Regions from separate parts of the Paucibacter hankyongi genome, predicted to be linked through region 3. Evidence: predicted binding sites of a transcription regulator. Region 3 holds the regulator's gene; each other region holds the start of a gene.
The links. The regulator FliA, encoded in region 3, starts transcription of late flagellar genes. The targets are predictions, from matches to a motif close to CTAAAGTTTNNNNNNNNNNNGCCGNTA.
Positions count from the first base shown of each region.

Region 1 (7,944 bases), on a different contig from region 3:
TTGGAGATGACGGAGGTGCCCAAGGCCCGCAGATCGGCCGTCTCGAGCTTGGAGATCTGCTCGGTGGACAGACCGGCGGCCTGTGTGGAGGTGATCGAGGCGAACTGCGTGGCCGACAGGGCGTTGAGGTCTTGCGTCTGCAGATTGCCGAGCTGATCGGAGTTGAGCACGCGCAGCTGATCGGTGCTCAGCGCCGCGAACTGAGCGGGGATGAAGGCATTGAGGTCTTGCGTGGCCAGGCTGCGCAGCTGATCAGAGTGCAGCGCGGTGACCTGCGCGGTGGTGAGTGCTGCGAGCTGGTTCGGCGCGAGCGCGGCCAGCGTGGCGGTGGACAGGGCACGAATGACCGCGGTGGAGATGGCGGTGATGTCAGCGGTGTCGATGGCGCCGATCTGGTCGGTGTTGACCGCCAGGCCGCCGAGTTGAGCGGCGGAGAGCGTGGCGACCTGGGCGGAGCTCAGGGCGGCGATCTCAGCCGTGCTGAAGGTGTTGAGCTGATCAGAGGAGAGGGTCTTGATCTGATCCAGGGTGAGGGCCGCGACCTGATCGGAGACGAGGGCCTGGACCTGATCGGTGGAGAGCTTGGAGATGACCGAGGTGGACAGCGCGCGCAAGTCGGCACTCTCCAGCTTGGCGACCTGATCGGTGGTGAGGCCAGCGAGCTGCGTGGAGCTGAACTGTGCGAACTGGCCGGTGGTCAGGGCGTTGAGGTCCTGGGTGGCGAGGTTCTTGATCTGATCGGAGCTCAAGGCGCCGACCTGGTTGGAGGTCAAGACTTGCAGTTGAGAAGGCGTGAGGGCGGCCAGGGCGGCATCGCTCAGGGCCCGCACGGTGGCGGTGGAGATGGCGCCGATGTCGGCGGTGTCGATGGCGGTGATCTGGTCGGTGTTGATGGCCAGGGCGCCGAGCTGAGCGGCGGTCAAGGCGGCGACCTGGTTGGAGGTCATGGCCTTGAGTTCAGCGGCGCTGAAAGTGACGATCTGATCGGTGGAGAAGGCCTTGATCTGATCGGAGGTGAGGGCCACGACCTGCTCGGAATTGATGGCCTTGACCTGATCGGTGGAGAGCTTGGCGATGACCGAGGTGGACAGCGCGCGCAAGTCGGCGTTCTCCAGCTTGGAGATTTGCTCGGTGTTGAGTGCGCCGACCGAGTCGGTATTGAGCGCGCCCAGCTGAGCCGAGCTCAGGGAGGCGAACTGAGCGGTGCTCAGGGCGTTGAGGTCTTGCGTCTGCAAGTGGCCGAACTGATCGGAGGTCAGACCCTTGAGCTGCTCGGTGGTGAGGGCAGCGAACTGCGCCGTGGTGAAGGCATTGAGGTCTTGCGTGGCCAGAGCGCGCAGCTGATCGGTGCTCAGGGCGACGATCTGAGCGGTGGTCAGGGCGGCCAACTGGGCCGGCGAGAGCGCGGCCAAGACGTCAGTGGACAAGGCGCGCACCACAGCCGTGGTGATGGCGGTGATGTCAGCGGTCTCGATGGCGCCGATCTGGTCGGTGTTGACCGCCAGGCCAGCGAGCTGAGCGGCCGAGAGCGAGGCGACCTGGTTGGAGGTCAGCGCAGCCAACTCAGGCGTGCTGAAGGTGTTGAGCTGATCGGTGCTGAGGGCTTTGAGCTGGTCCGAACTCAATACCTTGACTTGCTCAGAGTTCAGTACCTGCACCTGATCGGTACTGAGCTTGGCCACAGCCGAGGTGGACAGGGCGCGTAAGTCGGCGGACTCGAGTTGGGCAATCTGGTCGGTTCGCAAGCCCACGATTTGGGTCGAGCTCAAGGCGCCAAACTGGGCGCTGCCCAAGGAGTTCAGATCTGCCGTGCTCAGCTTGCTGATTTGATCGCTGCTGAGGGCTTGGGCTTGGTCTGTTCTGAAGGCCGCGAATTGTGCGGTGGTCAGTGCATTCAGGCTGTTGGTGGAGAGGTTGCGGATCTGATTGGAGGTCAGAGACGCGACTTGGCCGGTGGTGAAGGCCGCCAGCTGTTCGTTGAGCAGGCCGGCGAGTTGCTCGGTGGTCAGCTTGGCCACTGCGGCCGTGCTGATCAGGCGCAAGTCTCTTGTTTCAATCGCGAAGATATTGGCGGCCTTGATGGCTGAGATGGCCAAAGGATTGATGGCCGACATCTGGGTGGTGGTCAAGGCCACCAATTGGTCAGGGGTGAAGGCAGCCCAGTCTTCAGTTGTGAAGTTCTGAATGGTCAGGGTCGACAGACCGGCAATCTGCTCGGGGGTGTAAGTCGTAACGACGGATGCCATGATCTGCTCTCCTGAACTTTGTGTCTTCAGCAAGTCTTTGTCTTGCTGTGGTGTCTGGGTTCTTGTCCTCTGGGGACAAGTGAATACATCGATCTGCCCGGGGTCGCCTGCGCAAAAATTGCGATGCTGACCGGGCGTATCGCCGAGGCTTTACGCTTCAATCAGTCTGTTATCGGTTTTCTTTAGCTTGGCTTGAGCCGAGTCAAAAACAGGCGAATGCCCGCATGCCGAGGCACGCCACTCGCCCGGTTCTAGGTTTCGCCATGTTGTTCTGAATGCTGAGGTGACGAAGCGGTGATAACCGCCTCAAAACTGGACTTTTCGCGATTGAGGGCTCAAGTTCTGCTTTGGGATGCCGATACCCAGGACGCAGCCAGTGGGGTTCTTTGCGCAGAGTCGCCGTGGGTATGGGCGCATTTGCAGAGGTTTTCGCCACCTAATCCAGCGCTAGCTCCAGGGCCGTGGCTCATAACATGCAGTGAGCTTTCAAGAACCGTTTCAACGGAAGAAACTGCCATGGATATGCCCGCACCATCTCTTCAGTCCTCAACTGCGCTGCAACCGGAGTTGGAGGGCTTGCTTGCGCAAGCGAGAACTGGGGCTATGGCGCTGAGCGACTTGATGACCAAGGCGTCTGAGCTGCAGGCCGGTGGGCGCGCTGAGTGGGCAATTCAGCTCTACCAAACCTGGGTGGAGGGCAATGCAAGCTCGCCATTCCTGCCCATTGCCTGTTACAACTGGGGCACGCTCTTGGGCGCGGCCCGTCGCCATACCGATGCCGAGCAGGTTTACCGTCGCGCGCTGGCCCTGAGCCCGGCTTTTTACCAAGCCCGTTTGAATCTGGGTCATCAACTGGAACACACCGGCCGCGTCGAAGAGGCCCTGACGGAGTGGCGCACCGTCGATGAAGCCTTGGGCATCGGCCCTGGTCAAACACTGAGCGACGACTTGATGGAGTTGAAGCTCCATGCGGTCAACAACTCGGCTCGCTTGCTGGAAACGCACAAGCAGTTTGCGCAGTCCCAGGCTTTGATGAGGCGCAGCCTGGAATTGAATCATCGCCAAAGCGATGTGATTCAGCACTATGTGCACATCCGCCAAAAGCAGTGTGATTGGCCGGTGTACCAGCCGGTTGGTCAAGTGACCCATAACCAATTGTTGGTGGGGACATCTTTGCTGGCCATGTTGAGTGCCAGTGATGATCCGGCGTTGCAGCTGATGGTGGCGCAGCGCTTTGTGCATGAGAAGGTGCTGGCCCACAAAGACAAGCCGTTGCATACCCAAGCCGTTTCGCGTTTGGCCCGACAAGGTCGGATCAAGGTGGGCTATCTCTCGGGCGATCTATGCATGCATGCGGTCGGCCTGCTGACGCCGGAATTGTTTGAGTTGCATGACCGCGAACGCTTCGAGGTGTTTGCTTTCTGCTGGAGCCGAGAAGACGGCACAGCACAGCGCGCGCGCATCTTGAAGGGCATGGATCACCATGTTCGCCTCGCTGGTGTGGATGACTTCACCGCCGCGCGCTTGATCGCTCAAGCGGGCATTGACGTTTTAGTCGATTTGCAAGGTCTGACCAGCGGCGCCCGGCCCAATATCTTGGCCTATCGCCCGGCTCCAATTCAGGTCAGCTACCTGGGCCTGCCGGCGACTTCGGCTTTGCCGGGCGTGGATTGGATCATTGCCGACCGCTTTGTGATGCAGCCTGAGTACTTGCCTTACTGCACTGAGAAGCCGATCTACCTGGACAACTGCTACCAAGTCAGCGATCGGCAGCGGGAGGTGGCGTCGCCGCCAAGTCGCTCGACGTACAACTTGCCTGAATCTGCCTTTGTCTTCTGCTCCTTCAATAACAACCACAAGTTCAGCGAAGAGGTGTTTGGCAGCTGGATGAGGATACTCAAGCAGGTGCCCAATAGCGTGCTGTGGTTGTTGGCCGATAACGAATGGTCCAAGGCCAATATGATCCAGGCCGCCGCAGCCCAGGGCATTGCTGAAGATCGATTGATCTTCGCGCCACGGGTGGCCCCTGCGGAGTACCTCGCCCGCTTTGCTTTGGCTGACCTGGTGCTGGATACCTTCCCTTACAACGCGGGCACGACGGCCAGTGACTGTCTGTGGATGGGCACCCCCATCCTGACGCGCTCGGGCCGAACCTATATCTCTCGCATGGCGGGAAGTCTGCTCACGAATGTGGGCTTGCCCGACCTGATCACCTATTCCTTGGCGGAGTATGAGCAGCGCGCGGTGCAGATCGGCCTGAACCCGGCGCGGGCCCAGTCTTACAAGCGCTACCTGACCGAGCATGGTCGGCAATCAAAGCTGTTTGATATTCCCGGCTTGGTTCGCGACCTGGAATCCAAGTTTGAAACGATGGCTTTGGACCATAGGCGAGCAGCTGTCGGCAGCTCCGACTGAGTTGCCCTGAAGGATTGTGGTGAGCAAACGAAACGATTCCTTCTTTGACGGCCCCAGGCCTGCGGGCGGCTCAAACGCGCCGAGTCTTTACCTCGCGGCGGACCGTGAAACAGCCCCGGCGGCCGAGCCGACGCCTGAATGGCAGAAGGAAGCGCAAGGCGATATCGGCAACCCGCTGCTGCAGGCCATGGTTTGGCTGACTCAGCATTATGGGCTCGCACGTTCAGCAGAATCGCTTTTGGCGGGTGCGTCGGTCGATGGGACATTGGGCCCTGATCAAGCGATGCGCATGATGCGCGAAGCGGGCTACAACGCCGGCTTGGTTCGCCGAAAAATTGATGACCTCAACCCCTTGTTGATGCCATCGGTCTTGCTGCTCAATGACGGCGACGCCTGTGTGCTGGTGCGTCGCTTGGATGCAGCGCAGCCTCAGCCCGAAGGGCGCTATGAAGTGCTTTTTCCCGGTGCAGAAGCCAATATCTGCACGGCAAGCTCGGCCGAGCTAGAGGGCGAATACAGCGGCTTCACTATGTTGGTGACGCCGCAGGAGAAGTCCCAAGCTCATACACGTTCCGACCCCCATTTGCGCAGTCATGGCCCGCATTGGTTCTGGGGAACGGTCAAGCGCTTCATTCCGTACTACCGTGCGGCCATGCTGGCGGCCTTGTTGAGCAACGTCTTGATGTTGGTCTCGGGTCTGGTGACCTCGGTCATCTACGACAAGGTGATTCCGAACCAGTCTTTCGTGACCCTATGGACACTGGCGATTGGTGCAGCCTTGGCGTTGGTGTTTGATTTGTTCGCGCGTCAGTTAAGAGCCCATTTGATTGATTTGGCCGGCCGTAAAGTCGATTTGATCGTGGGTGCCAAGCTGTTCCGCCAGTCGCTCGGCGTTCGCATGGAGTTCAAGCCCAGTTCGGCCGGGGCCTACGCCCACACCATCGGACAGATCGAGTGCGTTCGGGAGTTCTTCACTTCGGCGAGCATGTCGGTGGTGTCGGACCTGCCCTTCATCATCATCTTTATCGGCATGACCTTCATCGTGGGCGGCCCCTTGGGCTGGGTGCCCGCCTTGGCGGTGCCCGTCATTTTGGGCATCTCGTTGCTTATGCAAAAACGCATGCGCGCGGCCGTCAATGAAAACATGGGCGAAATGGCCGATCTGCACGGCACGCTGGTCGAGGCCGTAGAAGGGCTGGAAGATTTGAAGACCTCGGGCGCAGAAGGTCGCTTTTTGCGTCGCTATGAAACCACCTCTGCCGCCGCCGCCGAATCCGCGATGCGCAGCCGTGATATGCATGCCTGGAACAGCAATCTGTCCAGTACTCTGCAGCAAGCGATCACCATGATCATGTTGGTCTGGGGTGTCTATCTGATCAAGGACGGCGTGGTGACTGCTGGTGCCTTGATCGGAGCCGTGATGTTTGCCGGCCGGGCGATCGCGCCCTTGAGTATGGTGGTGAGCCTGGCGGCCCGCTACCAAGGCGCGCGTGCCGCGATGTCCTCGCTGGATCTGTTGATGGACAAACCGACCGAGCGGGAGTCTGACCGCAACTATGTGCCGCTCAACAAGTTCAGCGGCAGCATTGCGCTCAACGATGTGGGCTTTGCCTATCCGGCCGAGGGCAATGCGGTGGCGCCCAAGGTTCTGAAGAACGTCACTTTGAAGATTCGCGCCGGCGAGCGGGTGGCCATTCTGGGACGCATTGGCAGTGGCAAGTCCACCGTTTTGCGCATGATGGCCAGTCTCTATCAGCCAAGCGAAGGCATGGTCGAGGTGGATGGCATCGATCTGCGCCAGGTAGATCCGGCGGAGTTTCGGGCGCGAGTGGGCTTTGTGTCTCAGGATCCCAGACTGTTCCATGGCAGCTTACGCGACAACGTTTTGATGGGCCGTGCCCACATCGATGCTTCGCGTTTGGTGGAAGTGGCTCGGCTGACCGGTCTGGACCGAGTGGTCGCAGCGCATCCTATGGGCTGGGATCTACCGGTCGGTGAACAGGGCTGCTTGCTGTCGGGGGGGCAACGCCAGTTGGTGGCCCTGGCCCGGAGCTTGATCAGCAAGCCGCAAGTGCTTTTGATGGACGAGCCCACCAGCTCGATGGACGCGCAATCCGAAGTGTCTTTTCTGCGCCAACTGCGTGATGCTGCGGGCGAATGCACGCTGGTGATGGTGACTCACCGACCCGCGGTGCTGGAACTGGTCTCTCGCATCACGGTGATGGACAGCGGTCGTGTGGTCATGGATGGTCCGCGGGATCAGGTCTTGGCGGCGCTCTCTGGTGTGCGGCCTACTCAGCCTGCGTCTTCGCCTGAAGCCCAGTCCAATTTGCATATGCATCCGGCGGCCCAGCCGGTGCAGCGTTCTGCCTCCGTGTAATCCGTAGTTCAAAAAGAGATAAGCGATGACGCTAGCCCGCGACGAGGGAATGTTTTTGAGCAGTTTGGCCGCGGCCCAACTCGATGAGCCATTGCCGCGGGTGACCTGGGCCTTGTATCTGGTGTTGGCCGCGATCGTGGTTGCCGTGGTCTGGTCCACCATGGCCAAGGTCGATATGGTGACCCGCACCGACGGTCGTGTGGTGCCCGATGGCCGCGAACAAATCATCTCCACCATGGAGATCGGCATTCTGAGTGAAATGTTGGTGCACGAGGGCGAGGAGGTGGAGCAGGGCGAAGAGCTTGTTCGACTCGACCCCACCCGTGTAGAAGCGCAGCAAAGCGAAGCGCAGGTGAAGCGTTTCTCCCTCAAGGCTGCGGCAGCTCGTCTGAGTGCCGAGGCTTCGGGCCGTCCATTGGCTTTTCCTGCGGAACTGAAGAGCCACAAGGCGCTGATCGATGCCGAGTCGGAGTCTTATGAGCTGCGCAAAAAGCTGCTGGAAGAAGCGGTGAGCAGCATTAATCGCAGCGCCTCGCTGCTGTCCACTGAAATGAAAGTGGCTCAAGATCTGTCTGCCAAGGGCTTGATGTCGAATGTGGAAGTGATGCGTTTGAGCCGCCAGGTCAACGAGTTGCAGCAGCAGCGCAATGAACGTATCAGCCGCTTCAAACAAGAAGCCAGCGGCGAGCTGGTTAAAGTGCAAAACGAATTGGCCATGCTGGACGAGCAAATGGTGGTCCGGGAGGACTCGCTGGCCCGCACCGTGCTGAAATCACCGGTCAATGGCTTGGTGAAGAACATCCGCAGCAATACCGTGGGCGGGGTGGTCACGGCCGGAGCGCCCATCATGGAAATTGTGCCCATGGGAGGGCGGGTGCTGGTGGAGGCCCGAATCAAGCCCAT
Region 1 covers NZ_JBBHJX010000001.1:591,430-599,373, reverse strand. Annotated here, with positions in the region: gene WG899_RS02620 (SPM autocatalytic domain-containing protein) at 1-2,246, opposite strand, end outside; gene WG899_RS02615 (O-linked N-acetylglucosamine transferase, SPINDLY family protein) at 2,763-4,661, shown strand; gene WG899_RS02610 (type I secretion system permease/ATPase) at 4,681-7,041, shown strand; gene WG899_RS02605 (HlyD family type I secretion periplasmic adaptor subunit) at 7,067-7,944, shown strand, end outside.
Region 1: the regulator FliA is predicted to act here: its motif matches at 2,417-2,443, upstream of WG899_RS02620 (SPM autocatalytic domain-containing protein).

Region 2 (7,944 bases), on a different contig from region 3:
CTCGGCGCTGGGCCGGGCCGATTGCAAGCGCAGACCGGCACTGAAGCGGGTTTCCCGGTCCAACTCGATTTGAACGCTGGCCCATTCAAAGCCTGTCGGGACAGGCGCCACCTCGGGCGGCAGCAGCAAGGCCACGCCGCCCAGGCTCACGTCCAAGATGCGCAGGCGCAACTCCTGGTCCGGCGCCGCAGGATCGATCAGCTTGACGTGGGGCGTGCGTGTGTTGGGCCGAACCCGGAATGCTTGGCGGCGCTGGAAGCGGTACATCTGGCTCGGCCAAGGTGCGCGCAGTTCGCTGTCCTTGTCTTTGCCGCTCACCAGCATCAGCCCATCCAAGTCGAACTGCAGTCGGACCTGATCCAGATAGGCGACAGCGGTGACTTCGTTGCCATTCAGCAGGGCTTGCACCCCAATCTCGCCGCTATCGGCGATCAGCGGTGTGAAGCTCTCAAAAGCCAAGGTCGAGGCTTTTTCATCGATGGCTATCAAGCGGGCGCCCAGTCCCTGACCGTTTGGGCTTCGCAGGTCGATTCGGCAAGCCTGGGCTTGCAAGATGCGCAAATAGGCGAGGATCTCGGTCTGAGTTTGAATGCGAAATTCGCTCGGTTCGATCGGGCTATCAGCCGTATCGGACGGAGCGAACTTGGGATTGGGGGCGGTGTGGCTATGGCTGCTCATGCGTGCGGCTGGGCTACCAGCGGCCGAGCCGCCGGCGGCCGGGAGCCTCTTCAGTGGAGGGTTTTGCTCTTGCCGGTCAGCACCTGATTCAGGTCATCCAGCCAAGGCTCGGCCAGATGGCGAATCTCAGCATCATTGACCAGGATGCGTTGCATGATGCGCGTTTTGAGCTTGTTCTCGTCCGGGGCGAGTTTTTCGCTGGCGGCAGCATGCTTGAGCTGGGAGATCAGCAACACGCAAGCACCTTCAAGCTTGACCACTTCGTCCCAATTGCCGGTGCGGGCGGCGCACAACATATCGGCGCTGGCTTGCTCAATGGCTTCGTAATAGCTCAGGAGTTGGGTATTCATCGCGAGTTCCGCTGGAGACTGTAAGGTGGGTGAATAGGGGCTTTGGGTCTGGCGCTTAAGCCGCACGTTGGACTTCAGGCGCTTGGGCAATTGCCGTCCATGCTTCCCGAACGGGGGTGAGGATGCGTTGGCACTCTTCGATGGCCGCGGCGTCACCGTGCAGATTGGCACGCGTCAAGCGCATGCAGAGATAGGCATAGAGTTCGTTCAAGTCGGTGGCCAGCGAACCGGCCTGCATATTCAGGCTGGCCTTTAGGCCTTCGTCCAGAATCCGCACGGCGCGGCTCAGCGAACGGTTCTTCAATTCGGTGTTGCCGGTTTCGATGGCGCTGCGGGCCTGGTTCATCGCATCGAACACGCCGTCAAACAGCATGCTGACCAGACGGTGAGGACTGGCGGCTTGGACATCAGTTTCCAGGCCCACCTTGCGGTACATCGAGGCCCGTTGGGTACGCGATGCAAAAGGGGACGCTGAGTTGCCGTACATAGAGTTCTTTCGATTAGGGCCTTGTTGTTTTAGTTTTCGACCTCGCAGGCGCAAACTTGAGTGACGCGAGCGACTTGTGCGTACGACTTTCGGGCTCGTTTTGAAAGTGTTTGTGACGGGCGTGATTTCTGCCCACTCTGGGCAGGAGAGCTCGGATTCGGGCAGGGTCTAGTCAAGGCCAATGGATCGGCTACGTGTGTCTGCAGAGGGGGCTTTTTCGGCTAACCAACGAAAAAGCGGCCTCGTAAGAGGCCGCTTTGCATGGGATAGTTGGTGTATCGGACAGTCGGGCTCGCCGTGCTATCCCTGCCCCACTAAATTTTTCATCTGTTGAGACACATAGGTCGACAGGCCGCTGAGTTGCCCCATCTGCACATCCAGTGCGGTGTAGCGGGCGCGCAGCCGTTTTTCGGTCAAACCGACCTTGGTCTCTAGTCGTTCCGAGGCCTTGCCGTTGTCGTCGATGCTCTTTTTCAACCCAGCCTGGCGGGTGGTGATGCGGCCATCTACGCCTAACACTTGGTCCGCGAAGCTGCGCAACTGTTGGGCCAGCCCGTTGTTGCTGCTATTGCCGCTGTCGGTGCCCATGAACATTTGTTTCAGGCTGCTCAAGTCGGCCACCGCCGCGTCGAGCTTGGTGCTGTTGAGCTTGAGTGTGCCGTCGGCGCTGGGGTCTAGACCGATATCTGAAAGTCGGGTGAATTTTCCGCCCAGGGTTGTCGAGCCCGAGGCGACCGTGCGCATCTGAAAGTTCACACTGACCACCGAGGTGTCGCCCTGCAAGGGCCCGGCGGTCTTGCTGCCAGCATCGTATTTGGTTTGATCCCGCATCAAGGTCGCGACCGTGTTGTAGGCGGTCATGAAGTCGTTGATGGTCTTTTTGATGGCTTCCTTGTCGGCGCCGATGGAGAGTGTCACTTCGCTGCTGGTGGTTTTGACCAAGCCGATCGTCAGGCCCTGAATGGAATCCTTCAAGGTGTTGGTGGGAGAGTCAATTGCCAGGCCATTGAGCAAGACGCTGGCGTTGCCGGCAGCCTGGTCTTTTTTCATGATCGCCATATCGCCGGCTGGATCGTAGGCAAGCGAAGACAAGCCGTCGTTGTCAATGACGCCATCTGTATCCAAGACGCTGACACGAAAGCCATTGGTTTCGCCAGTTTCAGTGGAGCGCATGACCAAGCGTGAGCCGCTGCTGTCGGTGACGATGGACGCTTGAACGCCGGCGCCTAAGCTATTGATCTTGTCACGGATCTGGCTCAATGAATTCGCACCGTCAATCACGTCGAACGAGACCGCCGTGGCCCCGGCTTTGGCCTCGAACCCGGGCAGGGCGGCCGGCTGGCCGGGTGCGGGGGCAGGGGCTTCAACCCATTTGCCCAGTTCGATGGTGATGCGGCCTTGGCCGATGGGGCCCGTACTGGGGAGCACTTTGCTGGAGATCGATTGTGCGGTGGCCAGACGGTTGACTTGCACCGCAATATTGCCGGCAGGAGCATCCGCCCCGGGAGTAACGGTGACGGAACTGGTGTCGCTTGACGTGCCCGAATTGGCTCCCCAAGTGCCCACCGAAGTCAGCTTTCCTGCGGCATCGCGCATGGCCGAGAGTGCGGCTTGCACCTTGCCATACGACGACAACTGGGTTTGGAGTTTGTCGGTGCGGGTCTTGAGTTGATTGATCGGCGTGCGCTCAACGGCCACCAACTTGCCAATCAGCGTCTCGATATCAAGGCCGCTGCCGATTCCCGCCGACGTAATGCTAGGCATGAGAATGCTCCAAAAAGCGCTGAAAGTACAAAAGACCGATAGGCAAGTGCACTATCGGCCAATTGATTGAAAAACTTGAGGGCGCAAAGACACCTCGGGCCAAAAACTTAGCCTTTGAGCAGTGACAAAACCTGCTGCGGCAGCTGGTTTGCCTGCGCCACCATGGCATTGCCGGCCTGCTGAAGAATCTGCGTGCGACTGAGGTTGGATGTTTCCGACGCGTAGTCGGCATCCATGATGCGGCTGCGTGCCGCGCTTTGGTTTTCCACCGACACCTGCAGATTGGCGATCACGGCCTCGAAGCGGTTTTGCGACGCACCCAAGGTGGCGCGCTGGCTGCTGATGGTATTGATCGCAATGTCGATGTTGTCGATCACGACCTTCAGGGCAGCCGTGTCTGACGCATTGTTAATGGCAGAGCCGGTCACCGCAAGCACGGTGGCGTCGGCGGTTAAGTCCGATGTCGACACGACGATGGTGTCTTCTGCCCCGGTGTTTGGGCCGACCTGGAATTCCTGCGGCAAGGTGGCATCGGCACCGAGGATTTTCTTGCCGTTGAAGGTGGTACCGGCCAGCACCCGCGTGATTTCATTCGCGAGTTCGCCGTACTCCTTGCCGATGGAGTCCAAGTCGGTGGTGGTGTTGGTCGCGTTGCGAGACTGGACCGACAACTCGCGCATCCGCTGCAAGGTGTCACCGACTTTGGCCAAGGCGCCTTCAGCTGTTTGAGCCAGCGAAATACCGTCGTTGGCGTTTCGGATCGCTACATTCATGCCGCGTACTTGGGCATGCATACGTTCGGCAATCGCCAGGCCGGCGGCGTCATCCTTGGCGGAGTTGACACGCATACCCGAGGACAGACGCTGCATCGACACCCCAAGGGAGCCTTGCGACATATTGAGATTGCGCTGCGCATTCAGCGAGGCAATATTGGTGTTAATGGTCTGGGGCATTTGAGCACTCCTACTTGTTCCGCTAACTTCCGGTCGAGCCGGCGTCTTACTGCAAGCACTGTCCCTGGGGCTATGCACTTGCTTAACCGCCCGGCCTTTTCAAGATGGCTGCCTTATCTGGCCGTCACTTGTTCCGAACGTCGGGTTCGTCATGTAATTCAACCCGATGGACAAATTCTCTGAGTGCTTGATCGTTTCAAAAGCCCGAATAGTGGGCAAAACCACGGCCAAAAAAAAGCTCCGCGTCCGACGTTAAGTCGGGCCGCGGAGCGAGAGTAGAGGTGGTGGAGTCAGCGTCAGTTTTGCGTCTGACTCTTCTGGCGGATCGCGCTAGGCTTAGCCGCCGCGCAGCAAGGACAGAACCTGTTGCGGCATTTGATTGGCTTGCGAGACCATTGCGGTGCCAGCCTGTTGCAGGATCTGCGCTCGACTCAGATTGGCGGTTTCCGAGGCGTAGTCGGCGTCCATGATGCGGCTGCGAGCTGCACTCTGATTCTCCACTGACACCTGCAGGTTCGAAATTACCGCTTCAAACCGGTTTTGTGCGGCGCCCAAGGTGGCGCGTGTTGAACTGACCGTGTTGATGGCGACGTCGATGTTGTCGATCGTGGCTTTCAGCGTGGCAGCATTCTTGGTGTTGTCGATCACGTCTGAGGTGACCGCGGTGATGCTGGCGTCGGCAGTCAAGTCGGTTGTGGTCACGGTGACCGAGTCGTTGGCTGTGGTGTTGGCTCCTATTTGGAACTCTTGGGCGCCTGCCTGTGCAGCCAGGATGGCCTTGCCGTTGAAGGTGGTGCCAGCCAGCACGCGCTGGATTTCCGCGCCCAACTCGGTGAACTCCTTGCCGATCGAATCCAGGTCGGTGGTGGTGTTGGTGGCATTGCGCGCCTGCACACCCAGCTCACGCATGCGCTGCAAGGCGTCACCGACTTTCGACAGCGCGCCTTCAGCGGTTTGCGCCAGTGAGATGCCGTCATTGGCGTTGCGCACTGCGACATTCATGCCGCGAACCTGGGCTTGCATACGTTCTGCAATCGCCAGGCCGGCGGCATCGTCTTTGGAGGAGTTGACGCGCATGCCGGAAGACAAACGCTGCATCGAGGTGGCCAACGAAAGCTGAGTATTTGAAGCGTTACGTTGTGCGTTCAGCGATGCGATATTGGTGTTGATGATGGAGGGCATTTTCAATCCTTTCGGTGTCTATGACTTGCCGGAAACCCGGTCTCACGGTTCGATAACTAGGCTGCTTGAGGAGGCAGCTTTGCCAGCAGTTGGACAGACGAATCTGCACCTTCTGCACCGTCCGCGTCCTGCCTTTGCACTGGGGCTTGATGCCTTTCGCAATCGGCCGGCTGACCGGACCACGTAGTCCTTTCACTTCCTCGGACTCGCTGAATTTGTTATCGGAGACACTTTGGATTGACTTGAATTCTTTCTTTAGAAAAAGACGCCGCCGAACGCTGAAAAATCGCTAAAGATTTCTAGACGGCGGCGTCAAGGGGCTTGTGCTGGAGGGGTGAGACTTTCCGTTCCTGCGACGACGGGTTTACTCAGGGCCAGCGGTGCTGGCCCGGGGTCATCGAAGCAACGACAGGACTTGTTGAGGCATCTGATTGGCTTGCGCAATCATGGCAGTGCCTGCTTGTTGCAAGATCTGCGAGCGACTCAAGTTGGCGGTTTCCGTCGCGTAGTCGGCATCCAAGATGCGGCTGCGTGACGCGCTTTGGTTTTCCACCGACACCATCAAGTTAGAGATCACCGCTTCAAAACGATTTTGCGATGCACCCAAGGTCGCGCGTTGGCTGCTGATGGTGTTGATGGCCTTGTCGATGTTATCGATCGTGGTCTTCAGCGTGGCGGAAGTCTTGGTGTTGTCGATGGTGTCACTAGTCACGGCCGAGATGGTTGCATCGCCAGTCAGATCAGTGGTGGTCACCGTCACTGTGTCATTTGCGGTGGTGTTGGCGCCGATCTGAAAGTCCTTGCCGCCCGCGCCGCCGCCCAGGATGGCGGTGCCGTTGAAGGTCGTGCCGCCCAGCACCCGCTGAATTTCCGAACCCAATTCAGCGAATTCCTTGCCAATCGAGTCCAGGTCGGTGGTGGTGTTGGTGGCGTTACGGGCCTGCACGCCCAGTTCACGCATGCGTTGCAGGGAGTCGCTGACCTTGCCGAGCGCGCCTTCAGCGGTTTGCGCCAGCGAGATGCCATCGTTGGCATTGCGCACCGCCACATTCATACCGCGCACTTGCGCGGTCATGCGTTCAGCGATGGCGAGGCCGGCAGCGTCGTCTTTGGCGGAGTTGACGCGCATGCCAGATGACAAGCGCTGCATTGAGATAGAAAGAGAGTTCTGTGAAGTTGCAACATTGCGTTGCGCATTCAGAGAGGCAATATTGGAATTGATGATTGCGGGCATGATGTGCTCCTGTTTCAGCTACAAAAGTTCCCGGCTGAGCGCCGACGTGATTCGAGCGTCCGATGGGGACACCCGGGATACAGGCTGATGGTCTTTCGACCTTGACCTGCCTCGCCCGGCGCCAGTTAACCGTTGCAGCCCCGCACCACAAGATTTGGGGTGCTCAACTAGCGGCCTCCTTACCGGACCACGCGCCTGTTTCCAGACCCGTTAAGAGTGGTATCGGACAACGCCAAGAAGAACTTAAGCGCTGTTTGTCAAGAGGCTTGATCTGTTGATAAGCGCCGGGGTTTTTGGCCTGTTCCTTTGATTGCTGCGGATGTTCAGTTTTGGGGCTGATTCGCGGTCATCGGTCGGGCCTTGCGGCGCTAGAGGCTGGGTGGTACTGGCTCGGGCGAAATCCTTTTGGGAACAAGTAGCGTTGTTGAAACAGCAGCGCGCCGATGGCGCTGAGGGAGGGCTTGCAGGAGGAGCATCCTGTTCATGCGCTCTGAGTTGTTTTCGGCAGGCGGGCGTGGCAAGAGGTTTTGAGAAACGCCAGCTAGGCGGCCTTATTCGCTCGATTGCTTTTGTCCACCGAGCCTAAAGTTAGCGCCATTGCTGTCGAGTCGTGCGCGCGCACCGCGCGCTTCCTGATCAGCAAGCGAGCAGATCCGATTCGGCTTTCAGCGAGTCGGTCCCGATAGAACTGATCTTGAATGACCCGTCCGGTCACTTGCTGCACTTGTTGTGGTCCCGGGCGATGACTGAACTTCAAACCGGAGAATCACATGCAAGCAATGACGCAAGCCAATTCACAGGCGCTGAACCCGTCGAACCCGCCTTCGGTGGCGCAGGAAGCTGCTCACCGCATCAGCGATGAGGCCGCCTTCTTGCTCGCCCGTGCCCGCAATATGGCTTTTGCCGAAGCGGCTCAGGGCCGGTTGGGCCAGGGCTTGACCTTGCTGCAGGATGCGCTGGAGACGGAGCCCTTGGCGCATGAGTTGCTTAGCGATATGGCAGCCTTGCTGCTCAGCGCCGGCGAATTGACCCACGCCGAGGCTTATGCCCGCAAGGCCTTGGCAGTGTCACCCGATCATGGCGCGAGCCTGTATACCTTGGCTTTTGCACAGTCCGGCCAGAAGGCCGCTGACGAAGCGCGGCAGACCTTGCGGCATCTGCTCCAGGGCGATGCTCTGCGCAGCCTGTTGCATGAAGCCCCAGACCTGTTGCCGGTGGCCATGACCGAGTTGTCTCGTCTGGACGCCTTGCTGGGCTGAAGCGAATACGCGATTTCTGCGCCTTCTGGTGCGCCAT
Region 2 covers NZ_JBBHJX010000012.1:136,898-144,841, forward strand. Annotated here, with positions in the region: gene WG899_RS16920 (flagellar brake protein) at 1-678, opposite strand, end outside; gene WG899_RS16925 (flagellar protein FliT) at 729-1,028, opposite strand; gene fliS (flagellar export chaperone FliS) at 1,084-1,515, opposite strand; gene fliD (flagellar filament capping protein FliD) at 1,816-3,279, opposite strand; gene WG899_RS16940 (flagellin N-terminal helical domain-containing protein) at 3,387-4,232, opposite strand; gene WG899_RS16945 (flagellin N-terminal helical domain-containing protein) at 4,569-5,414, opposite strand; gene WG899_RS16950 (flagellin N-terminal helical domain-containing protein) at 5,809-6,648, opposite strand; gene WG899_RS16955 (tetratricopeptide repeat protein) at 7,419-7,907, shown strand.
Region 2: the regulator FliA is predicted to act here: its motif matches at 6,869-6,895, upstream of WG899_RS16950 (flagellin N-terminal helical domain-containing protein).

Region 3 (7,944 bases):
GACCTGGCCCGCATGGGCAGTTTCGAGTGGTACGCCAGCAGCGGTTTCACGCTGGCCGCCGAAGCGCTGCGGGTCTTCGGGCGTGGGCCGCACGAACGCCTGGACTTTATTGGCGTGATGCGCATGGTGCCGCGCGAAGAGCGCGAACTGTTCTTGCGTTTGCTGCGCGATGTGATCGCGCACAACTCGGTGCTGGTTACCGATCTGCCGGTGACCTTGCTGGACGGGCGCCAGCGCGTGGTCCATATCGAAGCCGAGCCCGAGTTCAACGAACTCGGCAATGCCAATGGCTACACCGGCGTGCTGCAAGACGTGACCGACCGCCGCCATGCCGAAGACCGCATCCGGCAATTGGCGCATTTTGATGCACTGACCGGTCTGCCGAACCGACGCCAGCTGATCTGGCGCGTCGAACGCGCCATCGAACAAGCTCGGCGCGGCGGCCACGAGGTCGGCCTGCTGCTGATCGATCTGGATCGCTTCAAAATCATCAACGACACGCTGGGCCATGCGGCCGGTGACGAATTGCTGGTCGAAGTGGGTCGACGCCTGCGCGGCTGCGTGCGCCACTCCGATCAGGTCATGGAAGGCATGCTCGAAACCGTTGGCGGCCGTTCACACCGCACCTTGGAGGCTGTGGGGCGACTCGGCGGCGATGAGTTCGTGGCGCTGCTTCCCGAAGTGGCCGATGACAGCGACGCCGAGCGTGTCGCCGAACGCGTGTTGGAAGCCCTGCGCGAGCCGATCTTTTTGTCCGGCCAAGAATGTTTTGTCACCGCCAGCATTGGCATCGCCATCTACCCCCGTGATGGCCAGACCATGGCCGACCTGCTGCGCAACTCCGACGTCGCCATGTACGCGGTCAAGTCGCAGGGCCGCAATGCCTCGGCGCTTTACACGCCGCAATTGGCCGGCCAAGGGCGCGAGAAGTTGGAGCTGGAGAGCGCGTTGCACAAGGCGCTGGAGCGTGGCGAGATCGTGCTGCATTACCAGCCCAAGATCGATGTACGAGGCGCCCGCATGGTGGGGGCCGAAGCCTTGATGCGCTGGAAGCGCGGCGACAAACTGGTGCCGCCGGGCGACTTCATCCCGCTGGCGGAGGAAACCGGCCTGATCGTGCCTTTGTCCGAATGGGCGCTGAAAGAAGCCGCACGCCAAGCGAAGATCTGGCAACTCAATTTCGGCTTCTCCGACTCGATCGCGGTCAACCTGCCCAGCCGCATGTTCGAGCGATCCGATCTGGTTGAGCACATCCACCAATGTGTCAGCGCCTACGGCGTGCCGCACCGGGCGATTCAACTCGAGATCACCGAAAACAACCTGATGAAGGACTTGCAGAACGTGATCCCGGCGCTGCACCGTCTGAACGAGGTCGGTGTCGAGATTTCGATCGATGACTTCGGCACCGGCTATTCCTCGCTGGCCTATCTGACCACGCTGCCGATCTCCGAAGTCAAGATTGACCGCACCTTTGTGCGCGACCTCGGCATCACGCCGCAGAGCTCGGCCGTGGTCACGGCCATCATCGCGCTGGCCCGCGCGATGGGCTTGAGGGTGATCGCAGAAGGCGTGGAAACCATGCGGCAGATGGACGTACTGCACCGGCTCGGCTGCAGCCTGATGCAAGGCTTTTTGTTCAGCAAGCCCTTGCCTCCCGAAGAGGTGGAGCAGTGGCTGGCGCAGACCGTGTTGCCGCGCAAGGCGCCCTGGATCGCCCGAGCCAATGGTGACATCGACAACGGGGGGGACGGCGCGCCCCCGGAAGCGCTTTACCCCGTCGGCGGTCTTCGTTAGGAATCAGGCATGGATGAGCAACGCCGCCCCTCTCCGGCACGGTCGCCCGCGGGTGCCCCTGCGGCACAAATCGCTAAGGCCGCTTTGTTGCGTCTGGCTCAAGCGCAACTCGAACCCACCCCGGAAAACTATGCACGCGCCTACGCCGTGGAGTCGGGCACCGAAGCCGCGCCCGCAACCCTGAACGAAGGGGCGCAGTCGCTGCTCAGCAAGCTGATGACGTTGGGGGTTGGCGGCAGCCAGCAGCGCATGGACCTGCAAACCTGCGTGCGCGAGGCCCGCTGGGAGGATGCGATCCGGCAAGTCGAGCAATTGCAGGCCAGTGAAGGCCCGGCAGCGCAGGCCGAGGTGCTGGCCCAGGTGCTGGAACGCTTGGTACGCGGGCTGGAGCGCGGTGGCCGGCAGTGGACGCTGGCACGCAAGAAAGACGGCCTGCAGCGCGTCTTGGAAAACAATCGCAGCGACGCCAAGCGCATGCTCAAGCGCATGCAGCAATTGGTCAGCAGTTGGGACAGCGATGTGGCCGACGCCAACATCAGCACATCCGAGGACGACGGCAACAGTGGCTCGCCGACCCAATTCATGCTGGAGGAAGATTTTCCGAACAGCCGATCCGACAGCGACGACTCCGAGCCCGGCAGCGCGGCCGAGCCCTTGCTGAATTTGGCGCCGATGCCAAGTCCTGGCCAAGCCGACAGTCAAGCGCCCTTGAGCGCCAATTTCACTTCGGTTTGGCCCGATATCGAGACATCGCTGCATGGCACGGTGCAGCATGCGCTGCACAGCCGCGAAGGCTACGCCGCGGACTTGATGGCCGAGTTGAACGCCGCTCAAAAGGAACTGCTGCAAACTGGCGCCACGCCCGAGCGAGCCGCGCAAATGGACGCGCTGTGTCAACGTGCGCGCCATATGCTGGACCATCGCCAACACCTGTTCGATGAGCTCGGGCAGTTGTGCCGGGAACTCAGTGCCAGCTTGGTTGATCTGGCCGAGGATGATTCCTGGGCGCGCGGCCAATGCGAGGCGATGAACAACACGCTGGAGCAAGGCCTGAGCGGCCGAGGCGTGCGTTCGGTCACCGAGATGCTAGGCGGCACCCGTGAACGCCAGCGCGCCTTGCGCGATGAGCGCAGCCGGGCGCGTGATTCGCTCAAGTCTTTGATCCACCAGATGCTGGCTGAGTTGGGCGAATTGGGCCAGCACACCGACCGCTTCCAAAACAGCGTCGGGCGCTACGCCGAGGTGATCGAGAAGGCCGACTCACTGGAAAGCCTGGCGGGCGTGGTGCGCGAAATGGTCGAGGAAAGCCGCAGCGTGCAGTCGCTGGTGCGCCAGACCCAGGAACGCTTGACGCTGGAAAACCAGCGGGCCAGCAGCATGAGTCAGCGCGTCGAAGAGTTGGAAGGCGAGTTGCGCCGCTTGTCGAATGAAGTGCAGACCGATCAGCTGACCCAGATTGCCAATCGCCGCGGCCTGTTGGCCGCCTTCGCTGTGGAGCAAGCCAAGATCGAACGTGAGGCCGGCCCGGACGGTGCCGCGGAAGCTAGCGCCGAGACGGCCGCGAGCAATCGCATCGCCTTGGCCCTGTTGGACATCGACAACTTCAAACGCCTGAATGACTCGCTCGGCCACGGCGCCGGTGATCAAGCGCTGAAGTCATTGGCCGAGCGCGTCTCCAAGGAGTTGCGGCCCGGCGACTTGGTGGCACGCTATGGCGGTGAGGAATTTGTGCTGATGCTGCCGGCCACGCCATTGGATGAAGCCCAGGCGGTACTGCAGCGGCTGCAACGAGCCCTTTCCAGCAGCCTGTTCCTGCATGAAGGCAAGGACGTCTTCATCACCTTCTCGGCCGGCGTCACGCATTACCGGCCCGGCGAAACCCTCGAGACGGCGCTGGACCGGGCCGATGTGGCCTTGTACGAAGCCAAGCACACGGGCAAGAACAAGGCCTGCGTGGCGCCTTGACCCAAGCAAGGCGAAAGCGCACGAGACAGCGCTAGCAACAGCGCCTCGGGTGCCCCCGCCTGTGCGGCGGAGCTTGGCAAGCTTAGAAGTTGAAGGCCAGGCGCAAGCCGCCCCAATGCTTGCCGCCCACCATGATGGGAGCCGAAACTTCCTTCAGCAACACGAAGTTGCCGCCGCCCATATCGCGCCGATAGGTTTGCAGCAAGAAGGGCCGCTGATTGCGCGCCGAGGCCAGCCCGGTGCGGTCATTGAAGATGCGCCGATAGCGGCTATTGGCGGTATTCCACACCACATCGCCGCTGCGCTGCGGCTGGCAATACTTCTTGTTGTGGGTCGCCACATAACCATTTTGGTCCACGGCAATGCAATAGACCACCTTGCCGCTGAAGGACAACATGCGCTCCTGCACGGCGGGGAAGAGCCGGTCGGCGACGTCGACAAAGTCGGTCAGACATTGCGCGGGATTGCTTCCGGCCACGGGGCGGTAATGTGTGTCAAACAGCTGTGCCGTGCTGATCTGGCCGCGCTGCACGGCCCCTTCCAGCAGGGTGGAAATCTCGGCGGCGGCCGCTTGAGCCGCGCGGATATAGGGTGCGTCGTCGACCTCAATCCCCGACCCCGCGATTTTTTCGATCAGTTGTTCCGACAGTTTCAAGAAGCGCTCGCTGCAGGACAAGGCAGCATCCAGATTGATCATCGCCTGTTGCACATCCTGCTCCAGCGTGGCCGCACGCTCAGACAAAGCTTGCACAGTGCGCTCACTCTGCAAGGCAGATTCGGCAATGCCATCGACATCGCTGCGCACTTCACCAAAGGCCTGATGGATAGCGCTTTGCTGCGCCTGCGAGGCATCGCGGCGCAATTCGCGGCTGAAGGCCTCAATGCGTGTATCGAGGGCCAGCACCGTGCCCATGATGGCCTTGGATGAGCTCTCGACCTTGCCAGCCAAGTCCTTCACCGCATCGGCGACCACGCCAAACCCTCGCCCCGCCTCGCCGGCGCGACGCGCTTCAACCGAGGCGTTGAAGGCCACCAGGCGGGTCTGCAGGGCAATCTTGGTGATCTCTGACGCGGCTTCCGACACTTGGCGCAGTGTCTGCACGATGCCGCCCACCTCGTTGCCCACCCCTTCCAGCGCGGTGCTGGCGCGGGACACTGCCGAGCGCGATTTTTCGGTGGCCTGGCTGATGGCTTGCTGGGCCTGACGCACCTCGGTGAGATCGTTCGACAGCTCGCCCATCGCCTGGGCCTGCGCCATCACGACCTTTTGCGTGTCTTCCAACACACCGCGGACCTCGGCCGCGTCCTTGCCTACACCGGAGGCCGAGCGCGCAATTTCTTGGATCAACAGTTCGGATGACTCGGTTTGCCGAGGCCGCTGCGGCGGCGCGCTCGCTTGAATCTCAATTTCCGGCTTCTGCTTCCACCAAAGTGCCACGTAGTCCTCCAAGAGCGGTCGCACCGACCGCCCGCTGTTCTTTTGTGCGACTTGCCGGCTCAGGCGAGTCGACAGCAAGTCTGCTGCAAGCTTCGCGCAGCGTCTTACCAGTCGCGCAGCTTGACACGCAGACGGGCGATGGCCTGGCTGTGCAGCTGACAGACCCGCGACTCGGTGACCTTCAAAACCACCGCGATTTCCTTCAGATTCATGTCGTGCTCGTAGTACATGCTCATCATGTGCTGCTCACGCTCGGGCAGGTTCTTGATGGCGGCCACCAGCGCTTCGCGCATACGGTGGTCCTGCAACTTGAGCATCGGGTTGTTGCTGTGGTCGGCCACATGGCGATCAAGGAAGTCCTCATCGCCCTCATCGCCGGACATATCCTCTAGATACACCAGCTGCGTGCCGCGCACCTTGCCCAACAGATCTTGGTACTCGGCCAGCGGGATCTTCATTTCGGAGGCAATTTCGCTCTCCACCGGCGCGCGGCCCAGCTCTTGCTCGAGCTTGCGCACCGCGCCTTCGATCTCACGCTGCTGGCGACGTGTGCCGCGGCTCATCCAGTCGCCGCCGCGCAGCTCGTCCAGCATGGCACCGCGAATACGCTGAGTGGCGAAAGTTTCAAACTGAACGCCCTGGCCGATATCGAACCGCGACAAGGCATCGGTCAGGCCGATCAATCCGACCTGGATCAGGTCATCGATCTCCACATTAGCCGGCAACTTGGCGATCATCTGATGCGCCAGTCGTCGCACCAAGGGGCTGTATTGCTTGATGAGTGAGGAATTATCGAGGCGGCCTTTGGCGGTATACATCATCAGCTCCAGCGGCAATCAAACAGTGGCGGCGGACAAAAACGGCGAGCGCTGCGCGGGGCGCAGTGGGCTGGCGTTGACCGAGGCCTCCAAGGCCGCTCCGGGTGGGGCAGCCATCAGCAATTCACGCGCCAAGTGGCGGACTTCAGGGGCAATCGGTGCGGTCGGTGGGCATTTCGGGTCCATGCAGGCCCAGTCACGCAGCACCGCACCGAGGAAACCATCGGCGCAGCTGCTGATCTGCTGAGCGATCCGGTCAGACAAACGCAGCTGCGGCGAGCTGGCCAGCAAAAGGCTGTAGACCATCAGGCCGGCACGGCTGGCCAACCACTTCATGCCGGCGTAGGCATGGGTGACGCTTTGAGTGTCGGTGTCGGCCAGCAGCACCGGGCGCACTTCGCGCAAGGCCACCACGCGCGCCAACTCGGCGGCGCTGGCGTGCAGCAAAACCACATCGGCGTGCGGTGCGGCATCGGTCACCGCTTCCAAAAACTGAGCAGCCGAGCCATTGGCATTGATATAGCGCATCGGCAGGCCGCGGGCTGCCAAGTAGGACACATCTTTGGACAGTCGGTCCACGCAAGAACTCAGGTCCACCGAGGCCAGCTCGGAAGGCTTGGGCGAAGTCTCACCCGCGTCCACCACCAGGGTGTGCAGACCGAGCTCGGCGAAGGCGGCACACAGTCCCTCCAGCAACACGCCGGAACCCACCACATGCGGATTGCTGACCACCGGGATGAAGCGCACACGCGAGCTGGCGAACAAACGACGCAGGCCGTCGGCCTGATCTTGCGGGGCCAGGGAGTGGTGGGGGAGGTAGTGGTCGCGCATGATGCTGTCCAATTCTTTTATTGATCGGCGGGGCGGCTTAGAAGGCGCCCATGGCGGCCGCGTGCTGGGGGCCAAGCGCGGGCCCACCGGCAAAAATCAGGTTGACGTCGGCGTTGTCCATGCGCCAGGCGCCGGCGGCCACGGCACGCAGCGCGCGCTGTACCAGAGCCTGAGACGACAGACGGTGCCAGTCTTCGGGCACACGCTGACCGTTGGTCACACCCAAGACCTTCAGCTTGTGGCGGATCAGCGTGTCCAGCGCAGGAGCCAGCTTGACGGCCTCGTCGATCTTGGACAAGACCACGCCGTGGCATTCAGACGCGCGCCAGGCACTGACCACGTCTTCAATCGTCTCGCCCTGTTGAGCGGCGTTGACGACCAAAATCTTACGCACGCTGCGGTGCGCCAGCATGTCGAGCAGTTCGTTGGTGCGGGTGTCACGCTGGGCCATGCCGGCGGTGTCGATCAGCACCATCTTCTTGCTGGACAGCAGCTCGAGCAGGTCTTCCAAGGAAGCGCGGTCATGCGCGGTGTGCACCGGCACGCCCAAGATGCGGCCATAGGCGCGCAGCTGTTCGTGTGCGCCAACCCGGTAGGCGTCCAGCGTGATCAGGCCCAGATTGGCGGCGCCGAAGCGGGTCGCGAAAGCGGCGGCGATCTTGGCGGTGGTGGTGGTCTTGCCGACGCCGGTGGAGCCGATCAAGGCGAACACGCCGCCCTGCTCTTCCAAGGCCGGGCTGGCCTCGTCGGTCATCAGGTTGCGAGACAGCACATTGGCGGCCCAACTGGTTTCGTCGGCGGCCTCGTTCGGCCCGCCCTTGAACTCGGCGGGGCAGCCTTCCACCAGCTTCCGCACCAAGGCGGGCGAGAAGCCGATTTCCAGCAGCTTTTGGGTCAGGCGCGCCTGCACCGGCTGGCGCTGCAGCTTTTCCATGAAGGCCAAGGCACCGAAGCGCTCTTCGATCAGACCCTTCATCGAGCGCAGCTCGTTCATCATGTCTTGCTGATCGCGACGGCCACGGTTGGGCAGATCGGCCAGCTCATTCATTTGACCAAGATCGGCCATGCCGGCCAGATCACGCTGCATGGCGGGCACGC
Region 3 covers NZ_JBBHJX010000009.1:195,402-203,345, forward strand. Annotated here, with positions in the region: gene WG899_RS15005 (putative bifunctional diguanylate cyclase/phosphodiesterase) at 1-1,794, shown strand, start outside; gene WG899_RS15010 (GGDEF domain-containing protein) at 1,804-3,759, shown strand; gene WG899_RS15015 (methyl-accepting chemotaxis protein) at 3,842-5,275, opposite strand; gene WG899_RS15020 (RNA polymerase sigma factor FliA) at 5,302-6,015, opposite strand; gene WG899_RS15025 (MinD/ParA family ATP-binding protein) at 6,034-6,846, opposite strand; gene flhF (flagellar biosynthesis GTPase FlhF) at 6,884-7,944, opposite strand, start outside.